3 regions of the Streptomyces sp. V3I8 genome follow, and region 2 is predicted to be linked to each of the others. Evidence: riboswitches for the same ligand, from Rfam matches in the RefSeq annotation. Region 2 holds a riboswitch; each other region holds the start of a gene.
What was found. Region 2 has a riboswitch for S-adenosylmethionine ahead of QFZ75_RS41065 (putative leader peptide). Riboswitches for the same ligand answer to the same signal wherever they lie in the genome.

Region 1: another riboswitch for S-adenosylmethionine. It lies ahead of thrC (threonine synthase); the one in region 2 lies ahead of QFZ75_RS41065 (putative leader peptide).
Region 3: another riboswitch for S-adenosylmethionine. It lies ahead of QFZ75_RS28075 (aminotransferase class V-fold PLP-dependent enzyme); the one in region 2 lies ahead of QFZ75_RS41065 (putative leader peptide).

What each region holds. Positions count from the first base shown of each region.
Region 1 covers NZ_JAUSZL010000002.1:3,975,937-3,979,203, forward strand. Annotated here, with positions in the region: gene QFZ75_RS17420 (ubiquitin-like small modifier protein 1) at 262-537, opposite strand; gene thrC (threonine synthase) at 638-1,963, opposite strand; SAM riboswitch class I at 1,981-2,138, opposite strand; gene QFZ75_RS17430 (glucosyl-3-phosphoglycerate synthase) at 2,350-3,267, shown strand, end outside.
Region 2 covers NZ_JAUSZL010000002.1:1,336,442-1,339,708, reverse strand. Annotated here, with positions in the region: gene QFZ75_RS05980 (GNAT family N-acetyltransferase) at 1-250, opposite strand, end outside; gene QFZ75_RS05975 (glutathione S-transferase family protein) at 372-1,157, opposite strand; gene QFZ75_RS41065 (putative leader peptide) at 1,262-1,342, opposite strand; SAM riboswitch class IV at 1,364-1,509, opposite strand; gene QFZ75_RS41060 (putative leader peptide) at 1,572-1,898, shown strand; gene QFZ75_RS05970 (LLM class flavin-dependent oxidoreductase) at 1,974-3,267, shown strand, end outside.
Region 3 covers NZ_JAUSZL010000002.1:6,369,496-6,372,762, reverse strand. Annotated here, with positions in the region: gene QFZ75_RS28075 (aminotransferase class V-fold PLP-dependent enzyme) at 1-1,263, opposite strand, end outside; SAM riboswitch class IV at 1,446-1,562, opposite strand; gene trpD (anthranilate phosphoribosyltransferase) at 1,736-2,800, opposite strand; gene QFZ75_RS28065 (cytochrome bc complex cytochrome b subunit) at 2,917-3,267, opposite strand, start outside.

The sequences.
Region 1 (3,267 bases), 2.6 Mb from region 2:
TCGGGCCCGGGAATTGCCATATACGGCTTGAAAGGACCGGGTACTTTGGCCGCTTCTTGTCGGGCTCCGGGCGCGGACTCACAGAGGTCGGGCGGGCGGAACGAAGCAGCTTCCCCAACTGTACCTCGCTCAACCATACAGAATTGCCCCCTCCGCTTCTCTCACGGAGGGGGCAATTCGATGAACTCTGCGTGTTCGGCGTCACGTGGGGTAATTCCGGTCGGCGCGCCGGTTCCGGCCTCCGGCCACCGCGGCGGACCCTCAGCCTCCGGCGACCGCCGGGATGATCGAGACGCCGGCGCCGTCCGGCGTGGCCGTCTCCAGGCCCTGCTCGAACCGGACGTCGTCGTCGTTCACGTACACGTTGACGAACCGCCGCAGCTTCCCCTGGTCGTCCAGGACCCGGGCCGCGATCCCGGTGTGGTTCTTCTCCAGGTCGGCGATGACATCACCGAGGGTCGCCCCTTCGGCGGCCACCTCGGCCTGCCCACCCGTGTAGGTACGCAGGATGGTGGGGATACGGACGTTGACGCTCACGGGGACCTCCGTCGGGTGTGGCTGGGTGCAGGGCGCCCCGTCGGGGGGCGCGGGGAACCGCGCGGCCGGCCCTCACCGGCCCGCGGCGTGCGGACAGCGGCTAGGAACCGAGCCCGGCCTCGTGGAAGGAGTCGAGGTTCGGGCGGATGGTCGCGGTGAGCCCGGTGTCGGACGCGACCGCGTCCAGGGTCTTCAGACCGTCCCCGGTGTTGAGGACGACGGTCGTCAGGGCCGGGTCCAGCAGACCGCTCTCGATCAGCTTCTTCGCCACGCCCACCGTCACCCCGCCGGCGGTCTCCGCGAAGATGCCCTCGGTCCGCGCCAGCAGCTTGATCGCGTCGACGATCTGGACGTCGTCCACGTCCTCCACCGCGCCCCCGGTTCGGCGGGCGATGTCGAGCACGTACGGGCCGTCGGCCGGGTTGCCGATCGCCAGCGACTTGGCGATCGTGTCCGGCTTCTGCGGCCGTACGACGTCGTGCCCGGCCTTGTACGCGACGGACACCGGCGAGCAGCCCTCGGCCTGGGCGCCGAAGATCTTGTACGGCCGGTCCTCGACGAGGCCCAGCGCGATCAGTTCCTTCAGGCCCTTGTCGATCTTCGTGAGCTGCGAGCCGGAGGCGATCGGCACGACCAGCTGGTCCGGCAGCCGCCAGCCGAGCTGCTCGCAGATCTCGTACGCCAGGGTCTTGGACCCCTCCGCGTAGTACGGCCGCAGGTTGACGTTGACGAAGCCCCAGCCCTCGCCGGCCGGGTCGCCGATCAGCTCGGAGCAGAAGCGGTTCACGTCGTCGTAGTTGCCCTCGATGCCGACGAGCTCGCCGCCGTAGACCGCGGCCATGACGACCTTGCCCTGCTCCAGGTCGTGCGGGATGAACACGCACGAGCGCAGGCCCGCCCGCGCGGCGGCGGCGCCCACCGCGCCCGCGAGGTTGCCGGTGGAGGAGCAGGAGAGCGTGGTGAAGCCGAACGCGCGCGCGGCCTCCAGCGCCTGGGCGACGACCCGGTCCTTGAAGGAGTGCGTCGGATTGCCGGAGTCGTCCTTCACGAAGAGCTTGCCGGCGTCGACGCCCAGCTCGCGCGCCAGGTTGTCGGCCTGGACGAGCTTGGTCCAGCCGGGGTTGATGTTCGGCTTGTCGGCGACGTCCGCGGGGACGGGCAGCAGCGGCGCGTAGCGCCAGATGTTCGCGGGGCCCGCCTCGATGCGCTTGCGGAGCTCTTCGGTGTCGTAGCCCGAGAAGTCGTACGCGATCTCCAGCGGGCCGAAACACTCCTCGCAGGCGAAGACCGGACCGAGCGGGACGCGGTGGCCGCACTCGCGGCAGGACAGCGCGGCGGCCGGGCCGAGGTCGACGGAGTCCGCGGCGGGGGCGGTGGGGTTCGTGGTGGTTGCATTCGTGGTGCTTGCAACAGTCTGCGCAGCCATGGAGGCGAGGCCCTTTCTCCTCATCTTCCTCACGGCGCACTTCGCCGTGAGACGGATTTGGCACCTTCCCGAGCCGGGAGCCTCGCTGCGCTGATCGGCGATGACCAGGACGAGACCGGCTGGAGGGTTGCCGGGGCTTCAACGGGCCGTATCCCTCTGCCCCTCTGGATGAGCGGTATTCGATTGTGGTGTTCGTCTGCGGTGTTCGTCGTGCTTTTAGTTTTACACGCAACGACCCTCGACATGCGATGGTCATCAACGTTGCTCAAGACTGTAACCGAAGGCCTGGATGGTGGAGAGAGCCGTCCGAACCGCGAGATGACCGTCACACCGGCATCGGTCGCGGCGGGCACACGCATCCCGATGAACGCAAGGGAGAGCCGCACGTGCTGGAAGACGTCGAGCGCTGGCTGAGCACGCGCTCCTGGTCCGTGAAGGACCGCCCGCTCAAGAAGCTGATCGCCGCGAAGCGCTCCACCGGTTCCACGGTGAGCGTCGTACTGCCCGCGCTCAACGAGGAGGCGACCGTCGGCGAGATCGTCGCCGTGATCCGCCGTGAGCTGATGACCGCGAAGGTGCCGCTCGTCGACGAGGTGGTGGTGATCGACTCGGGGTCGACGGACCGCACCTCCGAGGTCGCCGCCGCCGCGGGGGCCCGGGTGGTGCACCGGGACGAGATACTCCCGCGCCTCCCGGCCGTGCCCGGCAAGGGCGAGGTGCTGTGGCGCTCGCTGCTCGTCACCCGCGGGGACATCGTCGCCTTCGTCGACGCGGACCTGAGGGAGTTCTCGGCGGACTTCGTCACCGGGATCGTCGGTCCGCTGCTCACCGAGCCGGGCGTGGACCTCGTCAAGGCGATGTACGACCGCCCGCTGGGCGCCGCCGCCGGCCAGGGCGGCCGGGTCACCGAGCTGATGGCCCGCCCGCTGCTCAACATGCACTGGCCGCACCTGGCGGGCTTCGTCCAGCCGCTGGGCGGGGAGTACGCGGCGCGCCGCTCGCTCCTCGAACAGCTTCCGTTCCCCGTCGGGTACGGGGTGGAGCTGGGCATGCTCGTCGACGCGCTGCACCTCGTCGGGCTCGACGCGCTCGCACAGGTGGACGTGGGGGTGCGCAGGCACCGGCACCAGGACGGGCAGGCGCTCGGGCGGATGTCCGCGGCGATCTACCGGACGGCTCAGCTGCGGCTCGCCCGCGGGCACATGATCCGGCCCGTGCTGACCCAGTTCGAGCGGGGGGAACACGGCTTCGAGCCGCGCACGTACTCGGTGGACCTGGAGGAACGCCCCCCGATGATCGACGTC
Region 2 (3,267 bases):
GGTCGGGCAGCCTGCGCAGCGAGGCGGTGGCCACGGGCACGTCGTCGGCGTACGCGACCCAGGTGACCAGGATCTCCTCGGCCGCGGGCTGCGGCGGGCGGACGCGCCGGTGCTCGACCGGCGCGTAGCGCGGGGCCAGTTCGGCGGACATCTGCTCGCGCAGCCGGACCGGAGCGGCGGCCTCCCACTCCTCGGTGACCCAGCGGATCGCCGGCACCCGCCGGACGGCACGGTCTTCTCCCATGATCATGCGCACATGCTCACACCGGCGGGTGGAACGTGTCGTCGGCTCCGGCCTCCTGTTCGCGGAACGGAAACACGCCGTTCGCACCGGCGTTCGCACCGGCGTACGGACCGGCGTGGGGCCCCGGCTAGCGGGCCGCGCGCACGCCGCCCGCGAAGGCCGGGTGCCGGCCGAGCCGGCGGACGTACGCGTCCAGCCGGGGGCACGCGGTCGGGGCGCCGTCCGTGCCGAGGTGGGTGAGCGCCACCCAGAGGTCCACGTCCGCGGCGGTGATCTCGTCGCCCAGCACGTAGCGCCGGGACGACAGTTGGTGGTCGAGCAGGGACAGGGTCGCGGCCCGGGCCGCGGGGCGCGCGGTCGGTGTGACGTCCCGGGCGAGGAGTTCGCGCAGCGCGTCGATCTCCGCGGCGAGGGACGGCGGACGCAGGGCGGGCAGACCGGCCGCCTCCTCGTCCCGGAGCCCGGAGAGGTCGGCCAGGTCGCGCAGGATGTCGGGCGTGTGGTTGCTGACGACGCGTCCGCTCCACCGGTCGCACAGGGCGGGAGCGGTGAGCGGGCCGTCGTAGTGGTGCCAGGTCGCCTCGTAGGCCCGGCGCAGTGCCGCGAAGGCGTCGGGGGTCTCGGCGGGGCGGGTCAGGACCGTCGTGGCGGTCGAGTTCTCGAGGCCCAGCAGGGCGAGGGTGATCGAGACGCGCAGCGAACGCTGACAGCCTTCGGACAGGTACAGCTGGTAGCGGTGCGGCGCCGGGTAGAAGCCGCCGGCGAGGCCGACGCCGATGCGGCCGCGGAAGCGGTGCGGACGTGCGGACGGGCCGGGTACGACCGCGCCGCAGGCGGGCGTGCCGGTGACGGCCGCTCGTACGGCCGTCGCGAAGGTACCTGTACCTGAACCGCGGGAAACTGTCTCGGGCATGGCTCTCCTGAGGGAATCGCGGAAGCCCTGGCCGCCTTGTGGGCACCAGTGCGGAACGGAATGACTGCGCTGCCGTACGGATCCGGATCGGGCGGATGCGCGTACTAGTAGGCGCTGGAGACGCGCAACAGGTCGATGTGCAGTCGCCTCGTCAAGCCGTTCCTGGGCAATTCCCACCCGTCCACGGTCAGGGCTCGCGCGAGGCGAGACCACGCTTGTCCCGCCGCTGCGGCGGAACCCGGTCGTCACCCGGGGCACCCCGTCGCGGTGGAAGGGTTGCCTGCCAGCGGGCCGGGGCCGATGACCGCACGAACGGAAAATCTCCGTCCGACGGGCGCTGGCAATCGTGACCGTCCCCGCAAGTGTCGGTGCGCAGCGTGAGACCGTCAAGAAGTCGAGACGACGTCTCATCACGTGGGCAGCCGAACCGCCGGACCGCGGCGTCCACCCCGCCACCGGCGTCCGGTCCCGACCGTCCGGGATCGATTCCGCCCTGTCGGAAGAAACCGCGCGGTCGTACTGTTGAGTGCGTCGACGAGCAGACGGCGCCCGAGCACGGGACCGCGAACGAGGCCGGCCGGACCTGGTCCGCCGGCCGCAGGGACGGAGGTGACGCACGTGCGGCCACGCCCCGTGCCCCGCCTCCGCGTCCCGAAGCTCACCCCGCGGCGCCGCGTACGCCTGTACTCGCGGCCGCACATCGACCTCCTGCGCTTCGCCGGCGCGCTCTGTCGACCCTGACCCGTGTCCCCGCGGCCCCGCCCTCCCGCGGCGAGGGCCGGCTTCTCGTACGGTCGATCAGGAAGGCACCTCCCCGTGTCGACAGCACCCTCCGCACCGCCCTCCCCCGAGCCCGACTCCTCCCTGCGTCTCGCCGTGGCGCTCGACGGCGCCGGCTGGCACCCCGCCGCCTGGCGCGAGCCCGTGGCGCGCCCCCGTGACCTGCTCACCGCCGGCTACTGGACCGACCTCGTCACCGAGGCCGAACGCGGCCTGCTCGACTTCGTGACCATCGAGGACGCCCTCGGCCTGCAGTCCTCGCACTTCACCGAACCCGACGGCCGGACCGACCAGGTCCGCGGCCGCCTCGACGCCGTCCTCATCGCCGCCCGGGTCGCCCCGCTGACCAGCCGCATAGGTCTGCTGCCGACCGTGGTGGTCACCCACACGGAGCCCTTCCACATCTCGAAGGCCATCGCCACGCTCGACTACGTGAGCACCGGCCGTGCGGGCGTACGGGTCCAGGTGTCGGCCCGCCGCAACGAGGCCGCGCACTTCGGCCGCCGCACGCTCCCCTCCTTCCGCCCCGAGGACCTGGAGAGCCCCGCGGTACAGGAGCTGACGCTCGACCTCTTCGACGAGGCGGCCGACTACGTCGAGGCGGTCCGCCGGCTGTGGGACAGCTGGGAGGACGACGCGGAGATCCGGGACGTCGCCACCGGCCGCTTCGTCGACCGGGACAAGCTGCACTACATCGACTTCGAGAGCAGGCACTTCAGCGTCAAGGGGCCCTCGATCACGCCCCGGCCCCCGCAGGGCCAACCGCCTGTCGGGGCGCTGGCCCACGGGACCGTGACCGGCGCGCCGTTCCGGCTGCTGGGCCGCTCCGCCGACCTCGGGTTCGTCACCCCGCACGACACCGGACAGGCCCGGGCGACGGTCGCCGCGGTGCGCGCCGAACAGGAGGCGGCCGGGCGGGCCGGGGAACCCCTCCGCCTCTTCGCCGACCTGGTGGTCTTCCTGGACGACGACCCCGCCGCGGCCGCCGCCCGCAAGGAGCGGCTCGACGGCCTCGCGGGCTACCCGTACACGAGCGACGCCCGGATCTTCACCGGCACCGCGTCCCAACTGGCCGATCTGCTCCAGGAGTTCGGCGAGGCCGGACTGACCGGCTTCCGGCTGCGGCCCGCCGTCGCCGGCCACGACCTCCCGGCGATCACCCGGGGCCTGGTCCCCGAACTCCAGCACCGGGGCGTCTTCCGGCAGGCGTACGAGGCCGACACCCTGCGCGGGCTGCTCGGACTCCAACGCCCGGCCGGCCGCTACGCCACCGACGGCGCTCTCGCCGGTGCCGCGACAGCTGCCGCCGCCGACGCCGTCGCCACCGCCT
Region 3 (3,267 bases), 5.0 Mb from region 2:
GCCGAAGCTGACGCGGATGGCGTTCAGCGACTTCTCGCCGGGCGCGGCCTCGGGGGCACCGCACTCGCCCTGCGCCTGCGGGTCGCTGCCCAGGAGCGTACGGACGAGCGGGTGGGCGCAGAAGAGGCCGTCGCGGACGCCGATGCCGTACTCGGCGGAGAGCGCGGCGGCGAAGTGCGAGCTGTTCCAGCCCTCGACGACGAAGGAGATCACACCGACGCGCGGGGCGTCGTCACCGAAGAGCGAGAGCACGCGGACCTCGGGCACCTCGGCGAGGCCCCGGCGGACGGTGTCCACGAGGTGCTGCTCGCGGGCGACCAGCGTGTCGAAACCGGCCTCGGTGAGGGCCCTGCACGCGGAGGCGATGGAGTAGGCGCCGATGACATTGGGCGAGCCGGCCTCGTGGCGGGTGGCGCTCTCGTGCCACTCCACGTCGACACCGCCGTCCGTACGCCGCGACACCTTCCGCGAAGCGCCCCCGCCGGCGAGGTACGGGTCGGCCTCGCGCAGCCAGTCGAAGCGTCCCGCGAGCACGCCCGCGCCGAACGGCGCGTACAGCTTGTGCCCGGAGAACGCGACCCAGTCCACGTCCAGGTCCCGTACGGAGACGGGGTGGTGCGGGGCGAGCTGGGCGGCGTCGAGCACGATCCGGGCGCCGTGCGCGTGGGCGGCGGCGGCCAGTTCCCGTACGGGCCACAGCTCGCCGGTGACGTTCGAGGCGCCCGTGACGCACACGAGGGCCGGGCCCCGCGGGTCGCGGTCGGCGAGGGCCCGCTCCAGCGTGGCGACGGCCTCGCCCGGGGTGCGCGGGGCGTCGAGGTAGGTGACGCGGGCGTCGCGCCACGGCAGCAGCGAGGCGTGGTGCTCGGTCTCGAAGACGAAGACCCGGCAGTCGGCGGGCAGGGCGGCGGCGAGGAGGTTCAGCGAGTCGGTGGTGGACCGGGTGAAGACGACCTCGTCGTCGCCGCGGCAGTCGAGGAACTCGCCCACGGTCCTGCGGGCGTTCTCGAAGAGGTCCGTGGAGAGCTGGGAGAGGTATCCGGCCCCGCGGTGCACGCTGCCGTAGTACGGGGCGTACGCGGCCACGTCGTCCCACACGCGCTGGAGGGCGGGGGCGCTGGCGGCGTAGTCGAGGGCGGCGTAGGTGACCTCGCCGCCGGTCACGAGCGGGACGGTGACGTCGCGGCCGAGGACGGGCAGGGGCGCGGAGGTGCCGGTGGCGCAGGGGGCGGTCCGGTCGGCGGCAGCGGTGGAGACAGACATGGCGGGCTCCTGTGGGGCAGGCGGAGTCACTGGGCCGGCGGACGGGGCTCGGCACAGGGAAGGTGAACGGGGAAGGGGATACGCGGAGGTGGGGCTCGGCGCCCTATCGCATTCGCTTGCTCATGTAAGGCTCCCTCGAACGACCAGGACCCCTGGTGTCCCCGCTCCAGCGAGCGGCGAGGGGTCCGCGCTTGCCGTAGACCTCACTGCCTACGACCTGGTCCTCACCCGGGGCACCCCGCCACGGACGGAGGGTTGCCGGACAGTCGGCCGGGGCCTCATGACTGTCACTCATGACCTGCCAGCATCTTGCCATACGATCACCGCGACGCAACCCGCTGTCCGCGATACGGGACGAGGACGACGGCCGGGTGCGGGCCGGTGGGGGCACCCGCGCAGTTCCCTGCGTCCCTGGATATCCAGGGACGCAGGGAACTGCGCGACCAGCCACGACGGGCCGGCAGCCGACGTACTACGAGTGGGACGCGGCCACCCACCGCTCCAGCACCTTCGAGGCGGCCCCCGAGTCGATGGCCTCCGCGGCGCGAGCCATCCCCGCCCGGATCTGGTCCGCGAGCGGAGCGGAACCGGGCGACAGGGCCACCAGCGCCGCCGCGGAGTTCAGCAGGACGGCGTCCCGCACGGGCCCCTGCTCCCCGCCCAGCAGCCGCCGCGCGACCTCCGCGTTGTACGAGGCGTCGGCCCCCCGCAGCGCCTCCACCGGGACCAGCTCGATCCCCACGTCCCGCGGGTCGAAGGCCTCCTCGCGCACCTTCCCGTCCCGGACGACCCACACCCGGGAGGTGGCCGTGGTGGTCAGCTCGTCGAGCCCGTCGTCGCCGCGGAAGACCAGCGAGGAGTTGCCGCGCTCGGCCAGGACCCCGGCCACGATCGGCGCCATGGGCGCGTGCGCGACCCCGACCGCCTGCGCCTTCACCCGTGCCGGATTGGTCAGCGGGCCGAGGAAGTTGAAGGTCGTCCGGATGCCGAGCTGTCCCCGCGCCGCCGCCACATGGCGCAGCGCCGGGTGGAACTTCACCGCGAAGCAGAAGGTGATCCCGGCCTCCTCGGCCACCTCGGCCACCCGCCGCGGTGTCAGCTCCAGGTTCACGCCGAGCTTCTCCAGCACGTCCGAGGCGCCGGACGCGGAGGAGGCGGCGCGGTTGCCGTGCTTGACGACCTTGGCGCCCGTACCGGCGATGACGACGGCCGACATCGTGGAGATGTTGACGGTCTTCGCCCCGTCCCCGCCCGTGCCGACGATGTCGACGGTCTCCCCCGGCACCTCGATCACGTTGGCGTGCGCGTACATCGCGCGGACCATGCCGGAGATCTCGTCGACGGTCTCGCCCTTGGCCCGCAGGGCCACCGCGAACCCGGCGATCTGGGCGTCGGTCGCCTCGCCCCGCATGATCAGGTCCATCGCCCAGGCCGTGTCGTCGGCGCTCAGGTCGCGCCCGTCCAGCAGGCCGTTCAGGAGGGCGGGCCAGGAACGGCCCGCCGCGAAGTCGCCTCCGGCGGGGGTCACAGCGCTCATCTGCCGCTCCTGGGTTCGTTGCGTGGACGTGGGTCCACCCTATCCAGCCTCCGGGACGGCAAAGAGCCCCGTCCATGCAATGGACGGGGCTCCTGCCGTGGCGGACAGGTCGGGGATCAGTGGTGGCCGTGGCCGCTCGTGATCTCCTTGTACTCCTCGGCGGTGGGCTTCGGGATCTGGCTGTCCTCGCCGTAGTAGGCGTTGCTCAGCTTGGCCCGGAGCTTCTGCGGGCCCTTCACCTTGCGCTCGACGCCGTTCTCGTCGACCGGGGCACCGATCTCGGCCGGCTTGTACTGCTCGTGCGCCGTGAGGGTGTGCATGGCCTCCTGGCTGAGCGGCTCGTGCACCTCGACGAACTCACCGTGCGGCAGGCGCTTGATGATGCCCGACTCGCGGCCGTGCAGCACCTTGTCCCGGTCCCGGCGCTGCAGGCCGAGGCAGATCCGCTTGGTGGCGATGAACGCGAG